One region of the Alteromonas sp. ABH2_165 genome, then DNA from elsewhere that is predicted to be linked to it. Evidence: predicted binding sites of a transcription regulator. Region 1 holds the regulator's gene; the other holds the start of a gene.
What was found. Region 1 encodes LexA, which represses DNA repair genes until DNA is damaged. Its sites were predicted from a motif close to TACTGTATNNNNATACAGTA; they were not measured.

Region 1 (6,017 bases):
AGCTACCGTACCGACTACCGGATCGTAGGCATCAGCACAGCGCATGACTTCACGTTCGAAATAACGGTCAACTGTTTGCTCCCAGTAGAACGCGCCCACTGTGACAAACATATCGTCAGTAAGACGTCCAGCTAGACGGAGTTCTTGTGAGAACTGTGACTGCTGTTGGTCGCCGCCACCGGATGCGCCGTTTTTAGTAAACAACACATGGCCTGTCACCGGCGTGAGGTAAGGCACGATGTCGGCATCTTGTGCGGTTTCGAGGGTAAAACCGCGGTAGCCAGTAATCGACGTTAGCGTAAACTCTTCGAAGCTGTGGTTGTATTCAACGGAGATCCCGCCGGTTTCTGTGTTCGAGTACGCTGGGCTGGCAATTTTAACTTCATTGTTGCCCCAGGACACATCCACATCAGCATAGTCTTCTCCAAGCTGGTGGAGGTCAGCCAGTGAACCGCGGCCAATACTTTGTAGCGTTGGTGTACAGCAATCCCGTGTCTGCTTGGAATAATCCGCAATGATATAGAGGTTGTCATCCATGCCAAGATCGATATCCAGCTTACCGCGCATCCCCTTACTTTCGTCACCGTTGATCATCTCGCCAGTGGTGAGGTTTTTTACAAAACCATCGAAGTCACGATTGTAGAACGACAAGCGTCCACGCATATTATCGTTGAGGGGGCCGGTAACCTGACCCATCAATCCCCAGGCGTCATCGTCGGTGAGCGTCATACGGACTTCACCGAAAAAAGAATCTTCCGGGCGTTTGGTAAAGACGCTAACTACACCACCTGAGGCATTTTTACCGAACAGTGTGCCCTGTGGACCGCGCAGTACTTCCACCCGGTCGATGTCAGCCAGATCTGACAGGAATTGCACGGTACGGCCTAGCGGAATGCCATCGATTACTGTACTTACGGTGGGCTCTACGGCTGTCTGGAAGGCGGTAGTACCAATACCACGAATGTTAACGCCGGAACCTCGCATATCACCAGACTGATTAAACGTAACAGACGGGCTTACCTGCACCAGATCCTGAAATTCTGTAGCTTGCGCTGCATCCAGAATTTCTCCAGATACGGTTGTTACTGCGACGGGCACTTCCATGAATCCCTGCACACGCTTTTGCGCAGTGACTTCAATGACTTCCAACTGGGCTTTGGATTTTGCGTCTTGCTCAGCGTCTTCCTGCGCGAGCAGGGCCGACGACGACATCGCGCCCAACGCTATCAGTAACGCTTTTGTGAGTGGCTTTTGGTTAAACATCAATGTATCTCCTCAGGTCTTTTTTTGCACTCGGCAACATAAGTGCATTTTTTGTGCGCATCCCAAACACTGAGCTGCGCTGATATTTTTTGTTTAATAATTGTTAATTTCTTAACAAGGATACAGCTTGATCTGTTTAAAAGTCTATCGTTGTCTTTTTGTTTTGATATCGCTCATACTTTATTTAAAGTGTTGAAAAATATGATCTTAATTTTTGTTTCTAAGTTTGGGTTATAAGCATATTTTCAAATATTATATGCTAACGTTGTCTTTTTGTTGTCTATAACGCAATATTTTCAACTGGGTTTTCGGAAAGCCTGTGGCACAATAGAAATAGTTGCAGAAAACGTAAGTAGATATGAAAGCGGAAAAGAACATCACAGTGCATGACGTTGCCGAAGAAGCTGGCGTGTCTATCAAAACCGTGTCGCGGGTTCTGAACAACGACCCCACCGTTAGAGATAAAAATAAGCAGAAAGTCCTCGATGCCGTGGCGAAAACCGGCTATCGCGTAGATTTAAATGCCCGGCGACTGCGGACCGGGCAGTCGTATCTTATTTGCCTGCTATATATGGACTATGCTTCCAACTCTTATTCCGCAAGGCTGACGTCGGGGGCCATTGAAGTTTGTGATGAAGCGGGCTATGACCTACTTGTGAGGCCAGTTAAAGACAGAGCTTCGCTTGTTGAACAGGTCAGAAAACTCTCGGAACGCTCTAATCCCGATGGCTATATTCTCACGCCCCCTTTGTGTGATGATAAAGGTGTGCTTGAGGTGATTAACGCCGAGAACAAACCCGTAGTAAAAATTTTGCCGATGGATATGGACGAAGTCAGCTGCGTATCCTGCGACATTGTCGGCGGTGTACGAGAGGCGGTTACCCATTTGTTGACCATGGGTCACCGTCGTATTGGCATTATTAATTACAACACGGTCCATGGCGGCTTACTGCGCTACCAAGGGTTTCAGGAAGCCCATGATAATTTTGGGATCAGTGTCGATCTTGAGCTGGTGGTAAATAGTAACCCTAAAACCGACGAGACCTACGAAAGAATTATCCGCACCATGCTGAGCCGGGACGATCGGCCCACGGCATTTTTCACCTTCAACGATTACATTGCAACACTGGTTTACAAAGTAGCTAGCCAGCTTAAATTGCGTATTCCGTACGAGTTATCGGTAGTGGGATTCGATGACGACCCCTCTAGTAAAAACCTTTGGCCACCGCTAAGTACGGTGCATCAACCGGTGGAGAACCTGGGTAAGGCTGCGGCCGGAAAATTGATTCAACAGCTTGTACTTCATCGTCCTTACGAGGAAACCACTGATTTGCGATGTCGGTACGTGCAACGTAGCTCATGTGGCCCACTGTTGTGAACAAACCGGCAGTGTTGCAATTGTCAGCTAAGCTGACAGAGTACCGCCAGTGAGAAGGTTGACTCGGTTTCAGCGCAACGCCTACGCGTCGGGTGCTTTTACCAAAAGTACGCTGTGGAATTTTACAGACCTTCTGCTTCTTTACTACCTGGCAGATATTCAGGGCTTAGGAGCTTCGACAGCAGGTCTCATTTTAATGGTTTCACTGATTGTGTCCGGTATTCTGGATATCACGCTGTCAGTCATGCTCGATACCTATCGGCTGCGCTATCAGAAAGTTATTGCCCTAAGCGCCCCTATTACCGTGTTGTCTTTTGCTCTGCTGTTTTATCCCGTCGAATTGGCGAGAGAGTCGCTGTTTTTATTCTATCTCGTGGCTGCAATCGTGTTCAGAATTGGCTATGCGTTGTTGGATATTCCCCACAATGCCATGCTTGGTACGCTAACAAGCAATAGCCGTGAACGCACAAAGTTGTCATCTGCCCGCATCTTCTTCAACGCATCAGCCATTCTGGTTTTCGCTGCCTTCGCGGGTAAAGTTATTGCGTTGTTGGAAACCCCGGGAGATGACCTTCGATTATGGATGTTGGGCCTCTGCTGCCTGTTTATGCTGAGCAATATTTATTTATGCATCATGCCCGTGTGGTCATTACAAATTCAGCCTCTTCAAGTACAGCGGCCGCCACTGAGAGCCACCTTCACAGCGTTGTGTAAAAATCGCGCCTTTATGGTGCTGGCATTGTATGCGCTTTTACCTTGTATCTTTATTCCAGTGTTTTACAAATCCGGCGTCTACTTCGCCAGTATGTTACTGGCAGACGAAAAACTCACAAACTGGCTCATTATAAGCTTGGCCATTGGTAAATTGGTGGCATTGCCCGGCTTCGTAAAGCTGTCGTACCTGATAGAAAAGCATCACGCCATGATTCTTGGCTTAGTGGGTCTGATTGCGGTGTTACTCATATTCATGGTGTTTACGCCCCGGTCGCTACCTTTCCTGTGTTTGGCGTTCTTCTCGTGTGGCATTTTTGCCGGGGGGCTCATGGTGTTGATATGGTCCGCGCTACCCGACACTATCGAATATGGTTTGCGAGAAACGGGGGTAGTGAACCCTACGCTAACCTTTGGCGCTTTCCACCTGGTGATGCGGGTGAGTGATGGACTGTCATTCGCGGTGATAGCGGGGGTACTGGAATGGTCTGCGTTGCAAACTGCAGGAAATGCAGAATTCTTTGTCGATAGCATTGCCATTATTGCCGCTATCGGCTGTGTCCTTGGCGTTGCCGTGCTCTGGTTTTATCCGATTACCCATCAATGTCACCAGGAAATGGTAAATACAGCTGAGGAAAAAACCGCAATCAATCAACGTTGATCACTTGTCAATCTTGCATAACTGTATATACTCACAGGAACTGTATAGAAAAACAGGGCTGTTTATGCGTCCACTTACCCCAAGACAAACGGAAGTTCTCGAACTCATTAAAACCACCATGCTGGAAACCGGTATGCCGCCAACGCGTGCCGAAATCGCCAGGCAACTGGGTTTTAAATCGGCCAATGCGGCGGAAGAGCACTTAAAAGCACTGGCACGAAAAGGGGTAATCGAAATCCTGGCGGGTACCTCCCGGGGTATTAAACTGAATATTCCTCTGGAAGGTGAAAACGAGGAAGATGCCGGTTTACCGTTAATTGGGCGGGTTGCTGCCGGTGAGCCAATTCTGGCCCAGGAACATGTGGAAATGCACTACAAGGTCGATCCTGACTTGTTCCACCCCCGTGCAGATTTTCTGCTGCGCGTAAACGGCATGAGTATGAAAGATATCGGTATTTTAGATGGCGATCTTCTCGCAGTGCACCGTACTACAGATGTTCACAATGGGCAGGTTGTGGTTGCACGTGTTGATGAAGACGTAACCGTGAAACGTCTTGAAAAACGTGGCCGAGAAGTATGGCTGCATGCTGAAAACGACGAATTCAACACGATTAAGGTAGATTTGGCGTCAGAGCCTTTCAATATTGAAGGTTTAGCCGTTGGTGTGATCAGAAACGCCGACTGGATGTAAGCGCCGGGCACCGTACCAAACAAAATAGATTTTATAGAATAAGAAAGGCGATGCACTGAAGTGAGCATCGCCTTTTTCTTTTATCAATATGGTGCCCTTAACGAAGCGCTAGTGAAGGATTTGCCCTAACTTAATAACTGGTGTGAGCATAGTGCAGTGTTTTTAGTGCCAGCATAAAAACGTCAGCATTTTTTTCGCCACTCACATTCTTCACTACAGTCACTGCTGTGTTGTGTTCACGACACAGAATCGTCATGGTAATACCACCCATGCTGCCGCCTGAATGCATCACCGCGGTGGGAATGTCGTCCATTAACTTAAGTGCTTCCACGTTAGCTTTATACGCTTCCCGTTCTCGATAATCGCCAAAGCCAACTTTCCAGCCAATGCCGTAGCCCACTTCGTCCCCGTTATTTAACGTTGCCCGGGTAAACATGGATTTCGTTGTTTCTGCAGCCAAATAATCACTGGCTACGTGAGCCACTGCAAAGCGCACAATGTCAGATGGCGAGGCAATAAAACCGCCACCTGCCCACTTGTAGCTGTGGTCGGTTTGGGGAGCGTTAATCAAAGTGCCTTCTTCGGTTGTATAGGGCCGGGCGCGGTTTTCGATAATTGTGAACTGATCATCAAATACAGTTTCTTTTAGCGATAAAGGCGCAAACACTTCCTGTTCGATAATCTGACGAAAATCCCGATTGCCATCAGCGCCTTCCATTGCAGCACTGACTAACGTCCAGGCGAATGTGGAATAGCTGAAATCGGTACCTGGTGAGAATTCCAGCGGATCATCCTTAAACATGGCGAGGGCGCTGTTAATATCTGGGTAGGTTTCATTGAGCAAAAACTCATTCGCGCCTTCTTTGTAATGGCGAATACCGGCTGTATGAGAGGCTAACTGACGTAAGGTAATGACTGGCTTGTCTTTCGGCCAATCAGCGACATAGTCGGTTACCGGTGCATCTAAATCAATTTTACCTTCGTCATACAGCCGCATCATTGCTGCCGTTGCGATGAGCTTGGATACACTGCCGATGCGAACCTTGTGGTGCGGTGTCATGGCGACGCGATTTTCTACATCGGCATAGCCAAAACCCTCGGCCATCATAATGCCTTTTTCATTACCCAATGCCATAGTGATGCCTGGCACAGTGTCATGATTAACCGCTTCATTGAACATAGCGGAGATGGCGTTTTTCGGGAGTGGCTTGGAGAACGCGTTAAAACAGAGCGCAAGGGAAAGCGCTGAAAAAAGAAGTGATTTGTGCAGCAAAAGGACAATCCTGTCTGAAGGTTAAACCTTTACCCTACAG
Region 2 (6,017 bases), on a different contig from region 1:
CCCAATCATTAGCGGTTCTGTCATCAAGTGTCGTCCTGTTGGCGTTCTGAACATGACCGATGAGTCTGGTACCGATGCAAAAGTGCTGGCAGTGCCAGTAGACAAGCTGTCTACTATCTATCGTGATGTTAAAGACATCAACGATGTGCCAGAACTGACTAAACAGCAAATTGAGCACTTCTTCTCTCACTATAAAGATCTGGAACCAGGCAAGTGGGTTAAGATCGACGGTTGGGCAGATGCTGAAGCAGCAAAAGCTGAAATCGTATCTAGCGCTAAGCGTTATCAAGAAGGCGAATAAGCCCTCAACGCATGTTTATGCTTACGTATTTGGAAGCCCGGTAAGCCGGGCTTTTTTGTCTCTGCTTACCCTGATCGGGTTGTATTATAAATACGAAAAAGATCCGATCTGATCTGCATTTTAGCTTGCATTTTCCTGACTTTTCCGAAACAGCGATCCACAAACAGTTTGACAATTTCCACAGGCACAACTTTTGTTGTATTTGCCAAAGGCTATAGTTACTTCATCTACTATTTATATCTGCTGAATTGATCGACACCTTGCCATATAGGGTCTTGACGGCTGTTGAATGGCTTCACTATGCGGCTTGCAGAGCGATTTAGTCCACCTCATCAACGCTATGTATACAAACAATGCACAAAGTTATCCACAGGTTGTTGGCGATCATTTACTCTGATCCGGATCGCAATAAAAGCGTGATCAATTCGCGGCCAGCACACATGTTTGTAGACGATGAAATTAGACTGGCTCGATTGGAAAAGTGGGGCGTATGTTGTAATTTGTGCTAGAAGTAGTAGATGGTTTGACAATCTTGTGCTGCGCCTGGCTGTGTTCAGGACGTCCGTTGTCTTATCCAATTGTAACGGCCGCACAAAGTCGCGCGGCTGCCGGAGAGTGATGTGAGTTCAGAAATCAGTAAACTTCAACAGCAAATAGCAGTATTGCAGCGCAAGCTGAGTCGAGAACAACTTGCCCGAGTGGCAGCAGAAGACATGCTAAACAACTACTCTCGGGATGCTTACCTGGCCAATCAGAATTTGCGTAAAGCCCTCAGTGAAACACGCGCAATTTATCAACACTTACTCACTCACTTGCCCGAAGAAAAAGCGGCGAAGCTAGATACTGCTTCAAAAGCTGATTTTCATGACGCAGGTATGGTAGACCGCATGACTCTTCTCAGTCAGCTTGCAGCGGGTATTGCTCACGAAATCAATAACCCCATCGGCTTTATTAAGAGTAACTGTGAGATTCAGGGCCACATGCTTAGAGATGTGTTCGAAGCTTGGGATGAACTCAAAAGCGAGATAGTTCGGTCGGACTCTGAATTGAAAGACCTCCCTCATGATCTTGAGCTGAAATACATGCTACAGGACGTGCGTGAAATGTTAGACGACATTCAGCAGTCCTCCCTTGAGGGAGCGAGTCGTATTGCTGAGATAGTATCGTCGCTGCAAATATTTTCCTCGCCAGTCACCGTTGAAAAACGTTGGGAAGAAATTGACGATTTATTGCAATATTGCGTTGAAGACATTATTCATAAATTACCAGCGTCGATTAGCCTTGAGATGATGCCCACCCTCACACATGAAGGCATTGAAGTTAACCGTAAGCAAATTAAGCGTGTTATAGAATCGCTGATTGAAAATTCCGCAGATGCTTGTGGCAAGAAAGGTGCAATTACGGTGGTCACCGCCATTATGCCGGGAGCACTGAAAATCTATATTAAGGATAACGGTGAAGGTATAAAGCCTGAACACAAACCACTCATTTTTACTCCTTTCTTTACAACCAAGCCACCCGGTGGTGGTACTGGACTCGGCCTGTCTGTAGCGCAAGCTTTGATGGAGTCGCATACCGGTTGGATCAACATAGACAGCACTGAAGGTGTTGGTACCACGGTGACGCTAAACTTCCCACTTAGCTGAGCGTTTTTCTGGGGCTCACATCAGTGTGGCCATAGATAATTATAAATTCTGCAATTTCAATCACTTGTATGCCCTTTATAATCAGGAACAGATTTTTTTATCGGGTCAATTACTCATTAGTTGTAATTTGCACTAAGGTTTACTTAACGATATTTAATCTATCTTGAAAAAATAGGGATATGATTCAGAAATATGCGAAATAATCAGCCGGTTACTCAAAAGCTTTATTCGATTCCCAAACAGTACCGCCTTATCTCGTCTACGGATAAGCGAGGGATTATTACTCACTGCAATGATGAATTTGTTGAGGTGAGTGGCTTTGAGCGCGATGAACTCATTGGGAAAAACCACAATCTTGTTAGACACCCCGATATGCCGCCTGGTGTTTTCAGGGAAATGTGGGAGACATTGTCTGCCGGCAAGATCTGGATGGGATTAGTGAAGAACCGCCGCAAAAATGGCGACCACTATTGGGTATCTGCGTTCGTAACGCCGGTATTTGAAAGCGGAGCTATTGTTGGCTATGAGTCGGTACGGGTACCAGCCTCGCAGAATGAGATAGACCGAGCGGAATTTCGTTATGCCCGCTTGCGCAAAGACCAGTCTAGTACGTCGATGGGTGAACTTATTGTTCACTGTATCAAGTCGAATCTGCCTTTTGTTATTGTTGGAGCGACGACAGTTTGCGGGCTGTTAATGGTTTCCGGACTGCTCCCCGCGTTAGTGGGGCTAATTGGATTCGTGCTCTGCGCCCTATGGATGGCACATCAAAATAAGCAGGATTGGCTAAGTATCATTTCACTTTCGCCGGAGAGTTATTCGAACCCATTGGTTGCGCAAACCTATTTTGCTGATTACGGAAACAAAGCCAGAGCTAAACTCATTTTGGGCTGTGAACTCGCGCGAAGCCGCACTGCATTGGCACGCATTGAGGATGCAGCAGGTGGTTTGGACGTGATAGCCAACACAACTCATGAACAGGCAGAAATCACCAGTACGGCTGTAGTACAGCAAAACGAGGCTACGCAGAATATTGCTTCAGCAGTTAATCAGATGTCACAAGCCATTCAAAGCGTGTCTGAACGGGTGGATATGAACGCAGACAGTGCGCGCTCGGCATCAAAAAATGTGGAAGAAGGAAATCGCAAAGCAGACGATGCGTTAAACGCGATTATGTCGCTGAAACAGGCAGTGGGTTCTATCTCAAAAACGGTACAGGAACTTGCGCAGTCAACCAATGACATTGGTGAAGCGGCCAGCTTGATATCTACCATCGCAGAACAAACGAATTTGCTGGCGCTCAATGCTGCCATTGAAGCTGCTCGTGCCGGCGAGCAAGGGCGGGGATTTGCCGTAGTGGCCGACGAAGTTCGTTCTCTGGCTTCGAAAACACGGGAGTCCACCGACAAAATTCATAATATCATACATGTCCTGGCTGAACGCTCTGAAAGGGCCGTTAGGGTTTCTAACGACGGTATGGAGTCTGCAGAGCAAGGTGCGAATATCGTAGAAGATACCCGCAAAACCCTGTCTGAAATTAACTCTGCCGTGAGCGTTATTGCCGATCAAACCTTTGAAATGGCGTCAGCGGTGGAAGAGCAAAGTTCGGTGGCCGAGCATATTAATCAGCAAATTGTGGAGATTGCTGATGGCGCTAAAGACACCCAGCGGGCTTCAGAGTCTTCGCTGGATGCTAGCCAAAAACTTCGCAATACCGTTACCGAGGTGTATTCAGTCATTACCCGGTTTGCGAGCAAAAGTAATATTGTTTGACTCGACATACCCACGCCTATCGCTGCGCGCTGGCGTTAGTTACAGGCCGTTAGCTTTTGCTATTGGCCTGTAGCTTTACCACTTCAGCGGATTCGCTTTCCAGTACATCATCGGCAGAAGCGCCTTTAAGCAGCTTTGTTAGCGCATCTTTATTTTTTGCCAGCATGACTGACAAATCTTCAATCACTTCTTCATCTAGCTTAATGCCTTTCGCGCCTATGTAGGTGGCGATATTGTCGGCGGCATCCAGCATCTTATCGTACTGATCGGCTTCCTTTTTATCTGTAGTCACCAGTTTCTCTACCCCTTTATGCGAAACAACATATTGCACTGTAATAGCCATGATGGTTCTCCGAAAGTCTGCGCGTTGTGAAATTTAATTGTTACTCGATTCGTAATTACTGTATAAATAAACAGTATCAAGAGCAACTATTTTTTGACCTATGCTGAGAATTATTCCTGTTGTCGCACAAGCCGGTATTACCGGATTCGAATCGCCCGCGGCGGAGTACAGAGAGCTCGGGCTGGATCTCGACGCCCTGCTTATCGATCATCCCACGGCCACCTTTATCGGTCAGGCCCAGGGCGATTCTATGACGGGGGTGGGCATTTTTGACGGTGATCTGCTTATTGTCGATCGCTCGGCTGCGCCCACATCGTTAGATGTAGTGGTGGCAAACCTTAACGGTGTTTTCGTGTGCAAGCTGTTCGACCGTAAATCCATGGTGCTGATTTCACCGGGTAAAAGCCATAATCCTTATGTACTGAGCGAGGGGGACGTGTTTGAGGAAGAGGGCATTGTGGTGCGCTCTGTGCGCATGCACCGCTATACCAGGATGCTGCGCCAATGTTTGCGTTAGTCGATGCCAACGGATTTTACGCCTCAGCCGAAAAGGTGTTCGACCCATCCATACGTAATAAGCCTGTTGTGGTGCTTACCAATAACGATGGCTGTATTTGCGCGCTGTGCGATATTGCCAAACAACTTGGCGTGAAAAAGTTCGGGCCCTATTACAAAGTACAGAAGTTTCTTGAAAAACACGGTGCAGTCGTGCGGTCATCCAACTATGAACTGTACGACTATTTGTCTAATCGCATGATGGCGGTGGTTGCCGGTTTTGCGCCTTATCAGCATGTGTATTCCATTGATGAGTGCTTCCTGTATTTCGATAACTGGCAGCCGCAAGAAGGCTGGTATGCCTATGGCGAACGTATTCGTAAAGCCGTGTGGGAGCAGCTGCGCCTACCTGTAGGCGTGGGCTTTGGCCTTACGCCAACGCTGGCGAAAGCCGCCAGTCATGCGGGTAAACGATTAGGCGACAAGTCCGGTATTGCAGTGCTGGCCAATCGCACAGCCATTCAAAGCACACTGCAACAAATGACACCGCAAGATGTGTGGGGAATAGGGCGGCGTATTGGCGAAAAGCTGGAACAGTCTGGCATGCAGACAGCGTGGGATTTTGCCTGCGCCGATGCAAAATCCATTCGTAAGCGCTTTTCCGTGGAAATTGAGCGCACGATAAGAGAACTGAATGGCACCCGCTGTATGGAGTGGGAAGAATACCGGCCCAAGAAAAAGCAGATTTACGCCACCCGCGCATTCGGACAACCCGTTGCCGATATTCAAAGCCTTAGACAGGCATTGTGTTGGCATGCCGAGCGGGTAGCCGAAAAGCTTAGGCGGCAAAACAGTAGCGTAAAAACACTGACCCTGTTTGCGCATGCCAACCCGTTTGCTGCCAGTGGGCATTATCACAAGGCCGTTCAGCACCAGTTCGCCTGCGCCACCGCAGATTCCCGCCAACTGGTAGCCACCGCCAGCAAAGCCGCTGATACACTGTATTGCGCTGGTGTACAGTTTCATAAGTGTGGCGTGGGCGCGATAGAAGTACAAGACGACGATGTTAAGCAGCCCGACCTGTTCGACGAGAACCCCACTAACAATAAACTTATGGCTTGTATGGATGCCATAAATGCGCGTTATGGCAGCAGTACCATTGGCGTGGCGGCAAAAGGGAAAAATCAGCAGTGGCGCATGAAACGGGCGTACCTGTCGCCGCGTTATACCACCAACTGGCAGCACATTCCTCAGTGCAAGTGCTAGTACAACTCGGTCAAGAGCAGGTTTACCTAAGTTTAATAGAGATGGCTGAATTCAAAGGTATACTCAGAGTTTGAATTGATAAACCAGAGGCAGGAGTGAATGGAATGCTGAACCTTGAAGGCATAAAAGGTGTGATCTTTGACTTAGACGGCACGCTGGTGGAATCGTCTCTGGATTTCACCGCCATGCGCAA

Region 2: ACXAFQ_RS18485 (S24 family peptidase) is a predicted target of LexA. The motif match lies at 4,120-4,139, and genes of this name have one in related genera.

The regions. Positions count from the first base shown of each region.
Region 1 covers NZ_JBSWWF010000002.1:136,338-142,354, forward strand. Annotated here, with positions in the region: gene ACXAFQ_RS05185 (TonB-dependent receptor) at 1-1,263, opposite strand, end outside; gene ACXAFQ_RS05190 (LacI family DNA-binding transcriptional regulator) at 1,622-2,641, shown strand; gene ACXAFQ_RS05195 (MFS transporter) at 2,691-4,013, shown strand; gene lexA (transcriptional repressor LexA) at 4,078-4,704, shown strand; gene ACXAFQ_RS05205 (serine hydrolase domain-containing protein) at 4,835-5,977, opposite strand.
Region 2 covers NZ_JBSWWF010000010.1:83,425-89,441, forward strand. Annotated here, with positions in the region: gene ppa (inorganic diphosphatase) at 1-301, shown strand, start outside; gene ACXAFQ_RS18470 (sensor histidine kinase) at 922-1,947, shown strand; gene ACXAFQ_RS18475 (methyl-accepting chemotaxis protein) at 2,140-3,720, shown strand; gene ACXAFQ_RS18480 (YebG family protein) at 3,770-4,063, opposite strand; gene ACXAFQ_RS18485 (S24 family peptidase) at 4,164-4,580, shown strand; gene ACXAFQ_RS18490 (Y-family DNA polymerase) at 4,568-5,824, shown strand; gene ACXAFQ_RS18495 (HAD family hydrolase) at 5,929-6,017, shown strand, end outside.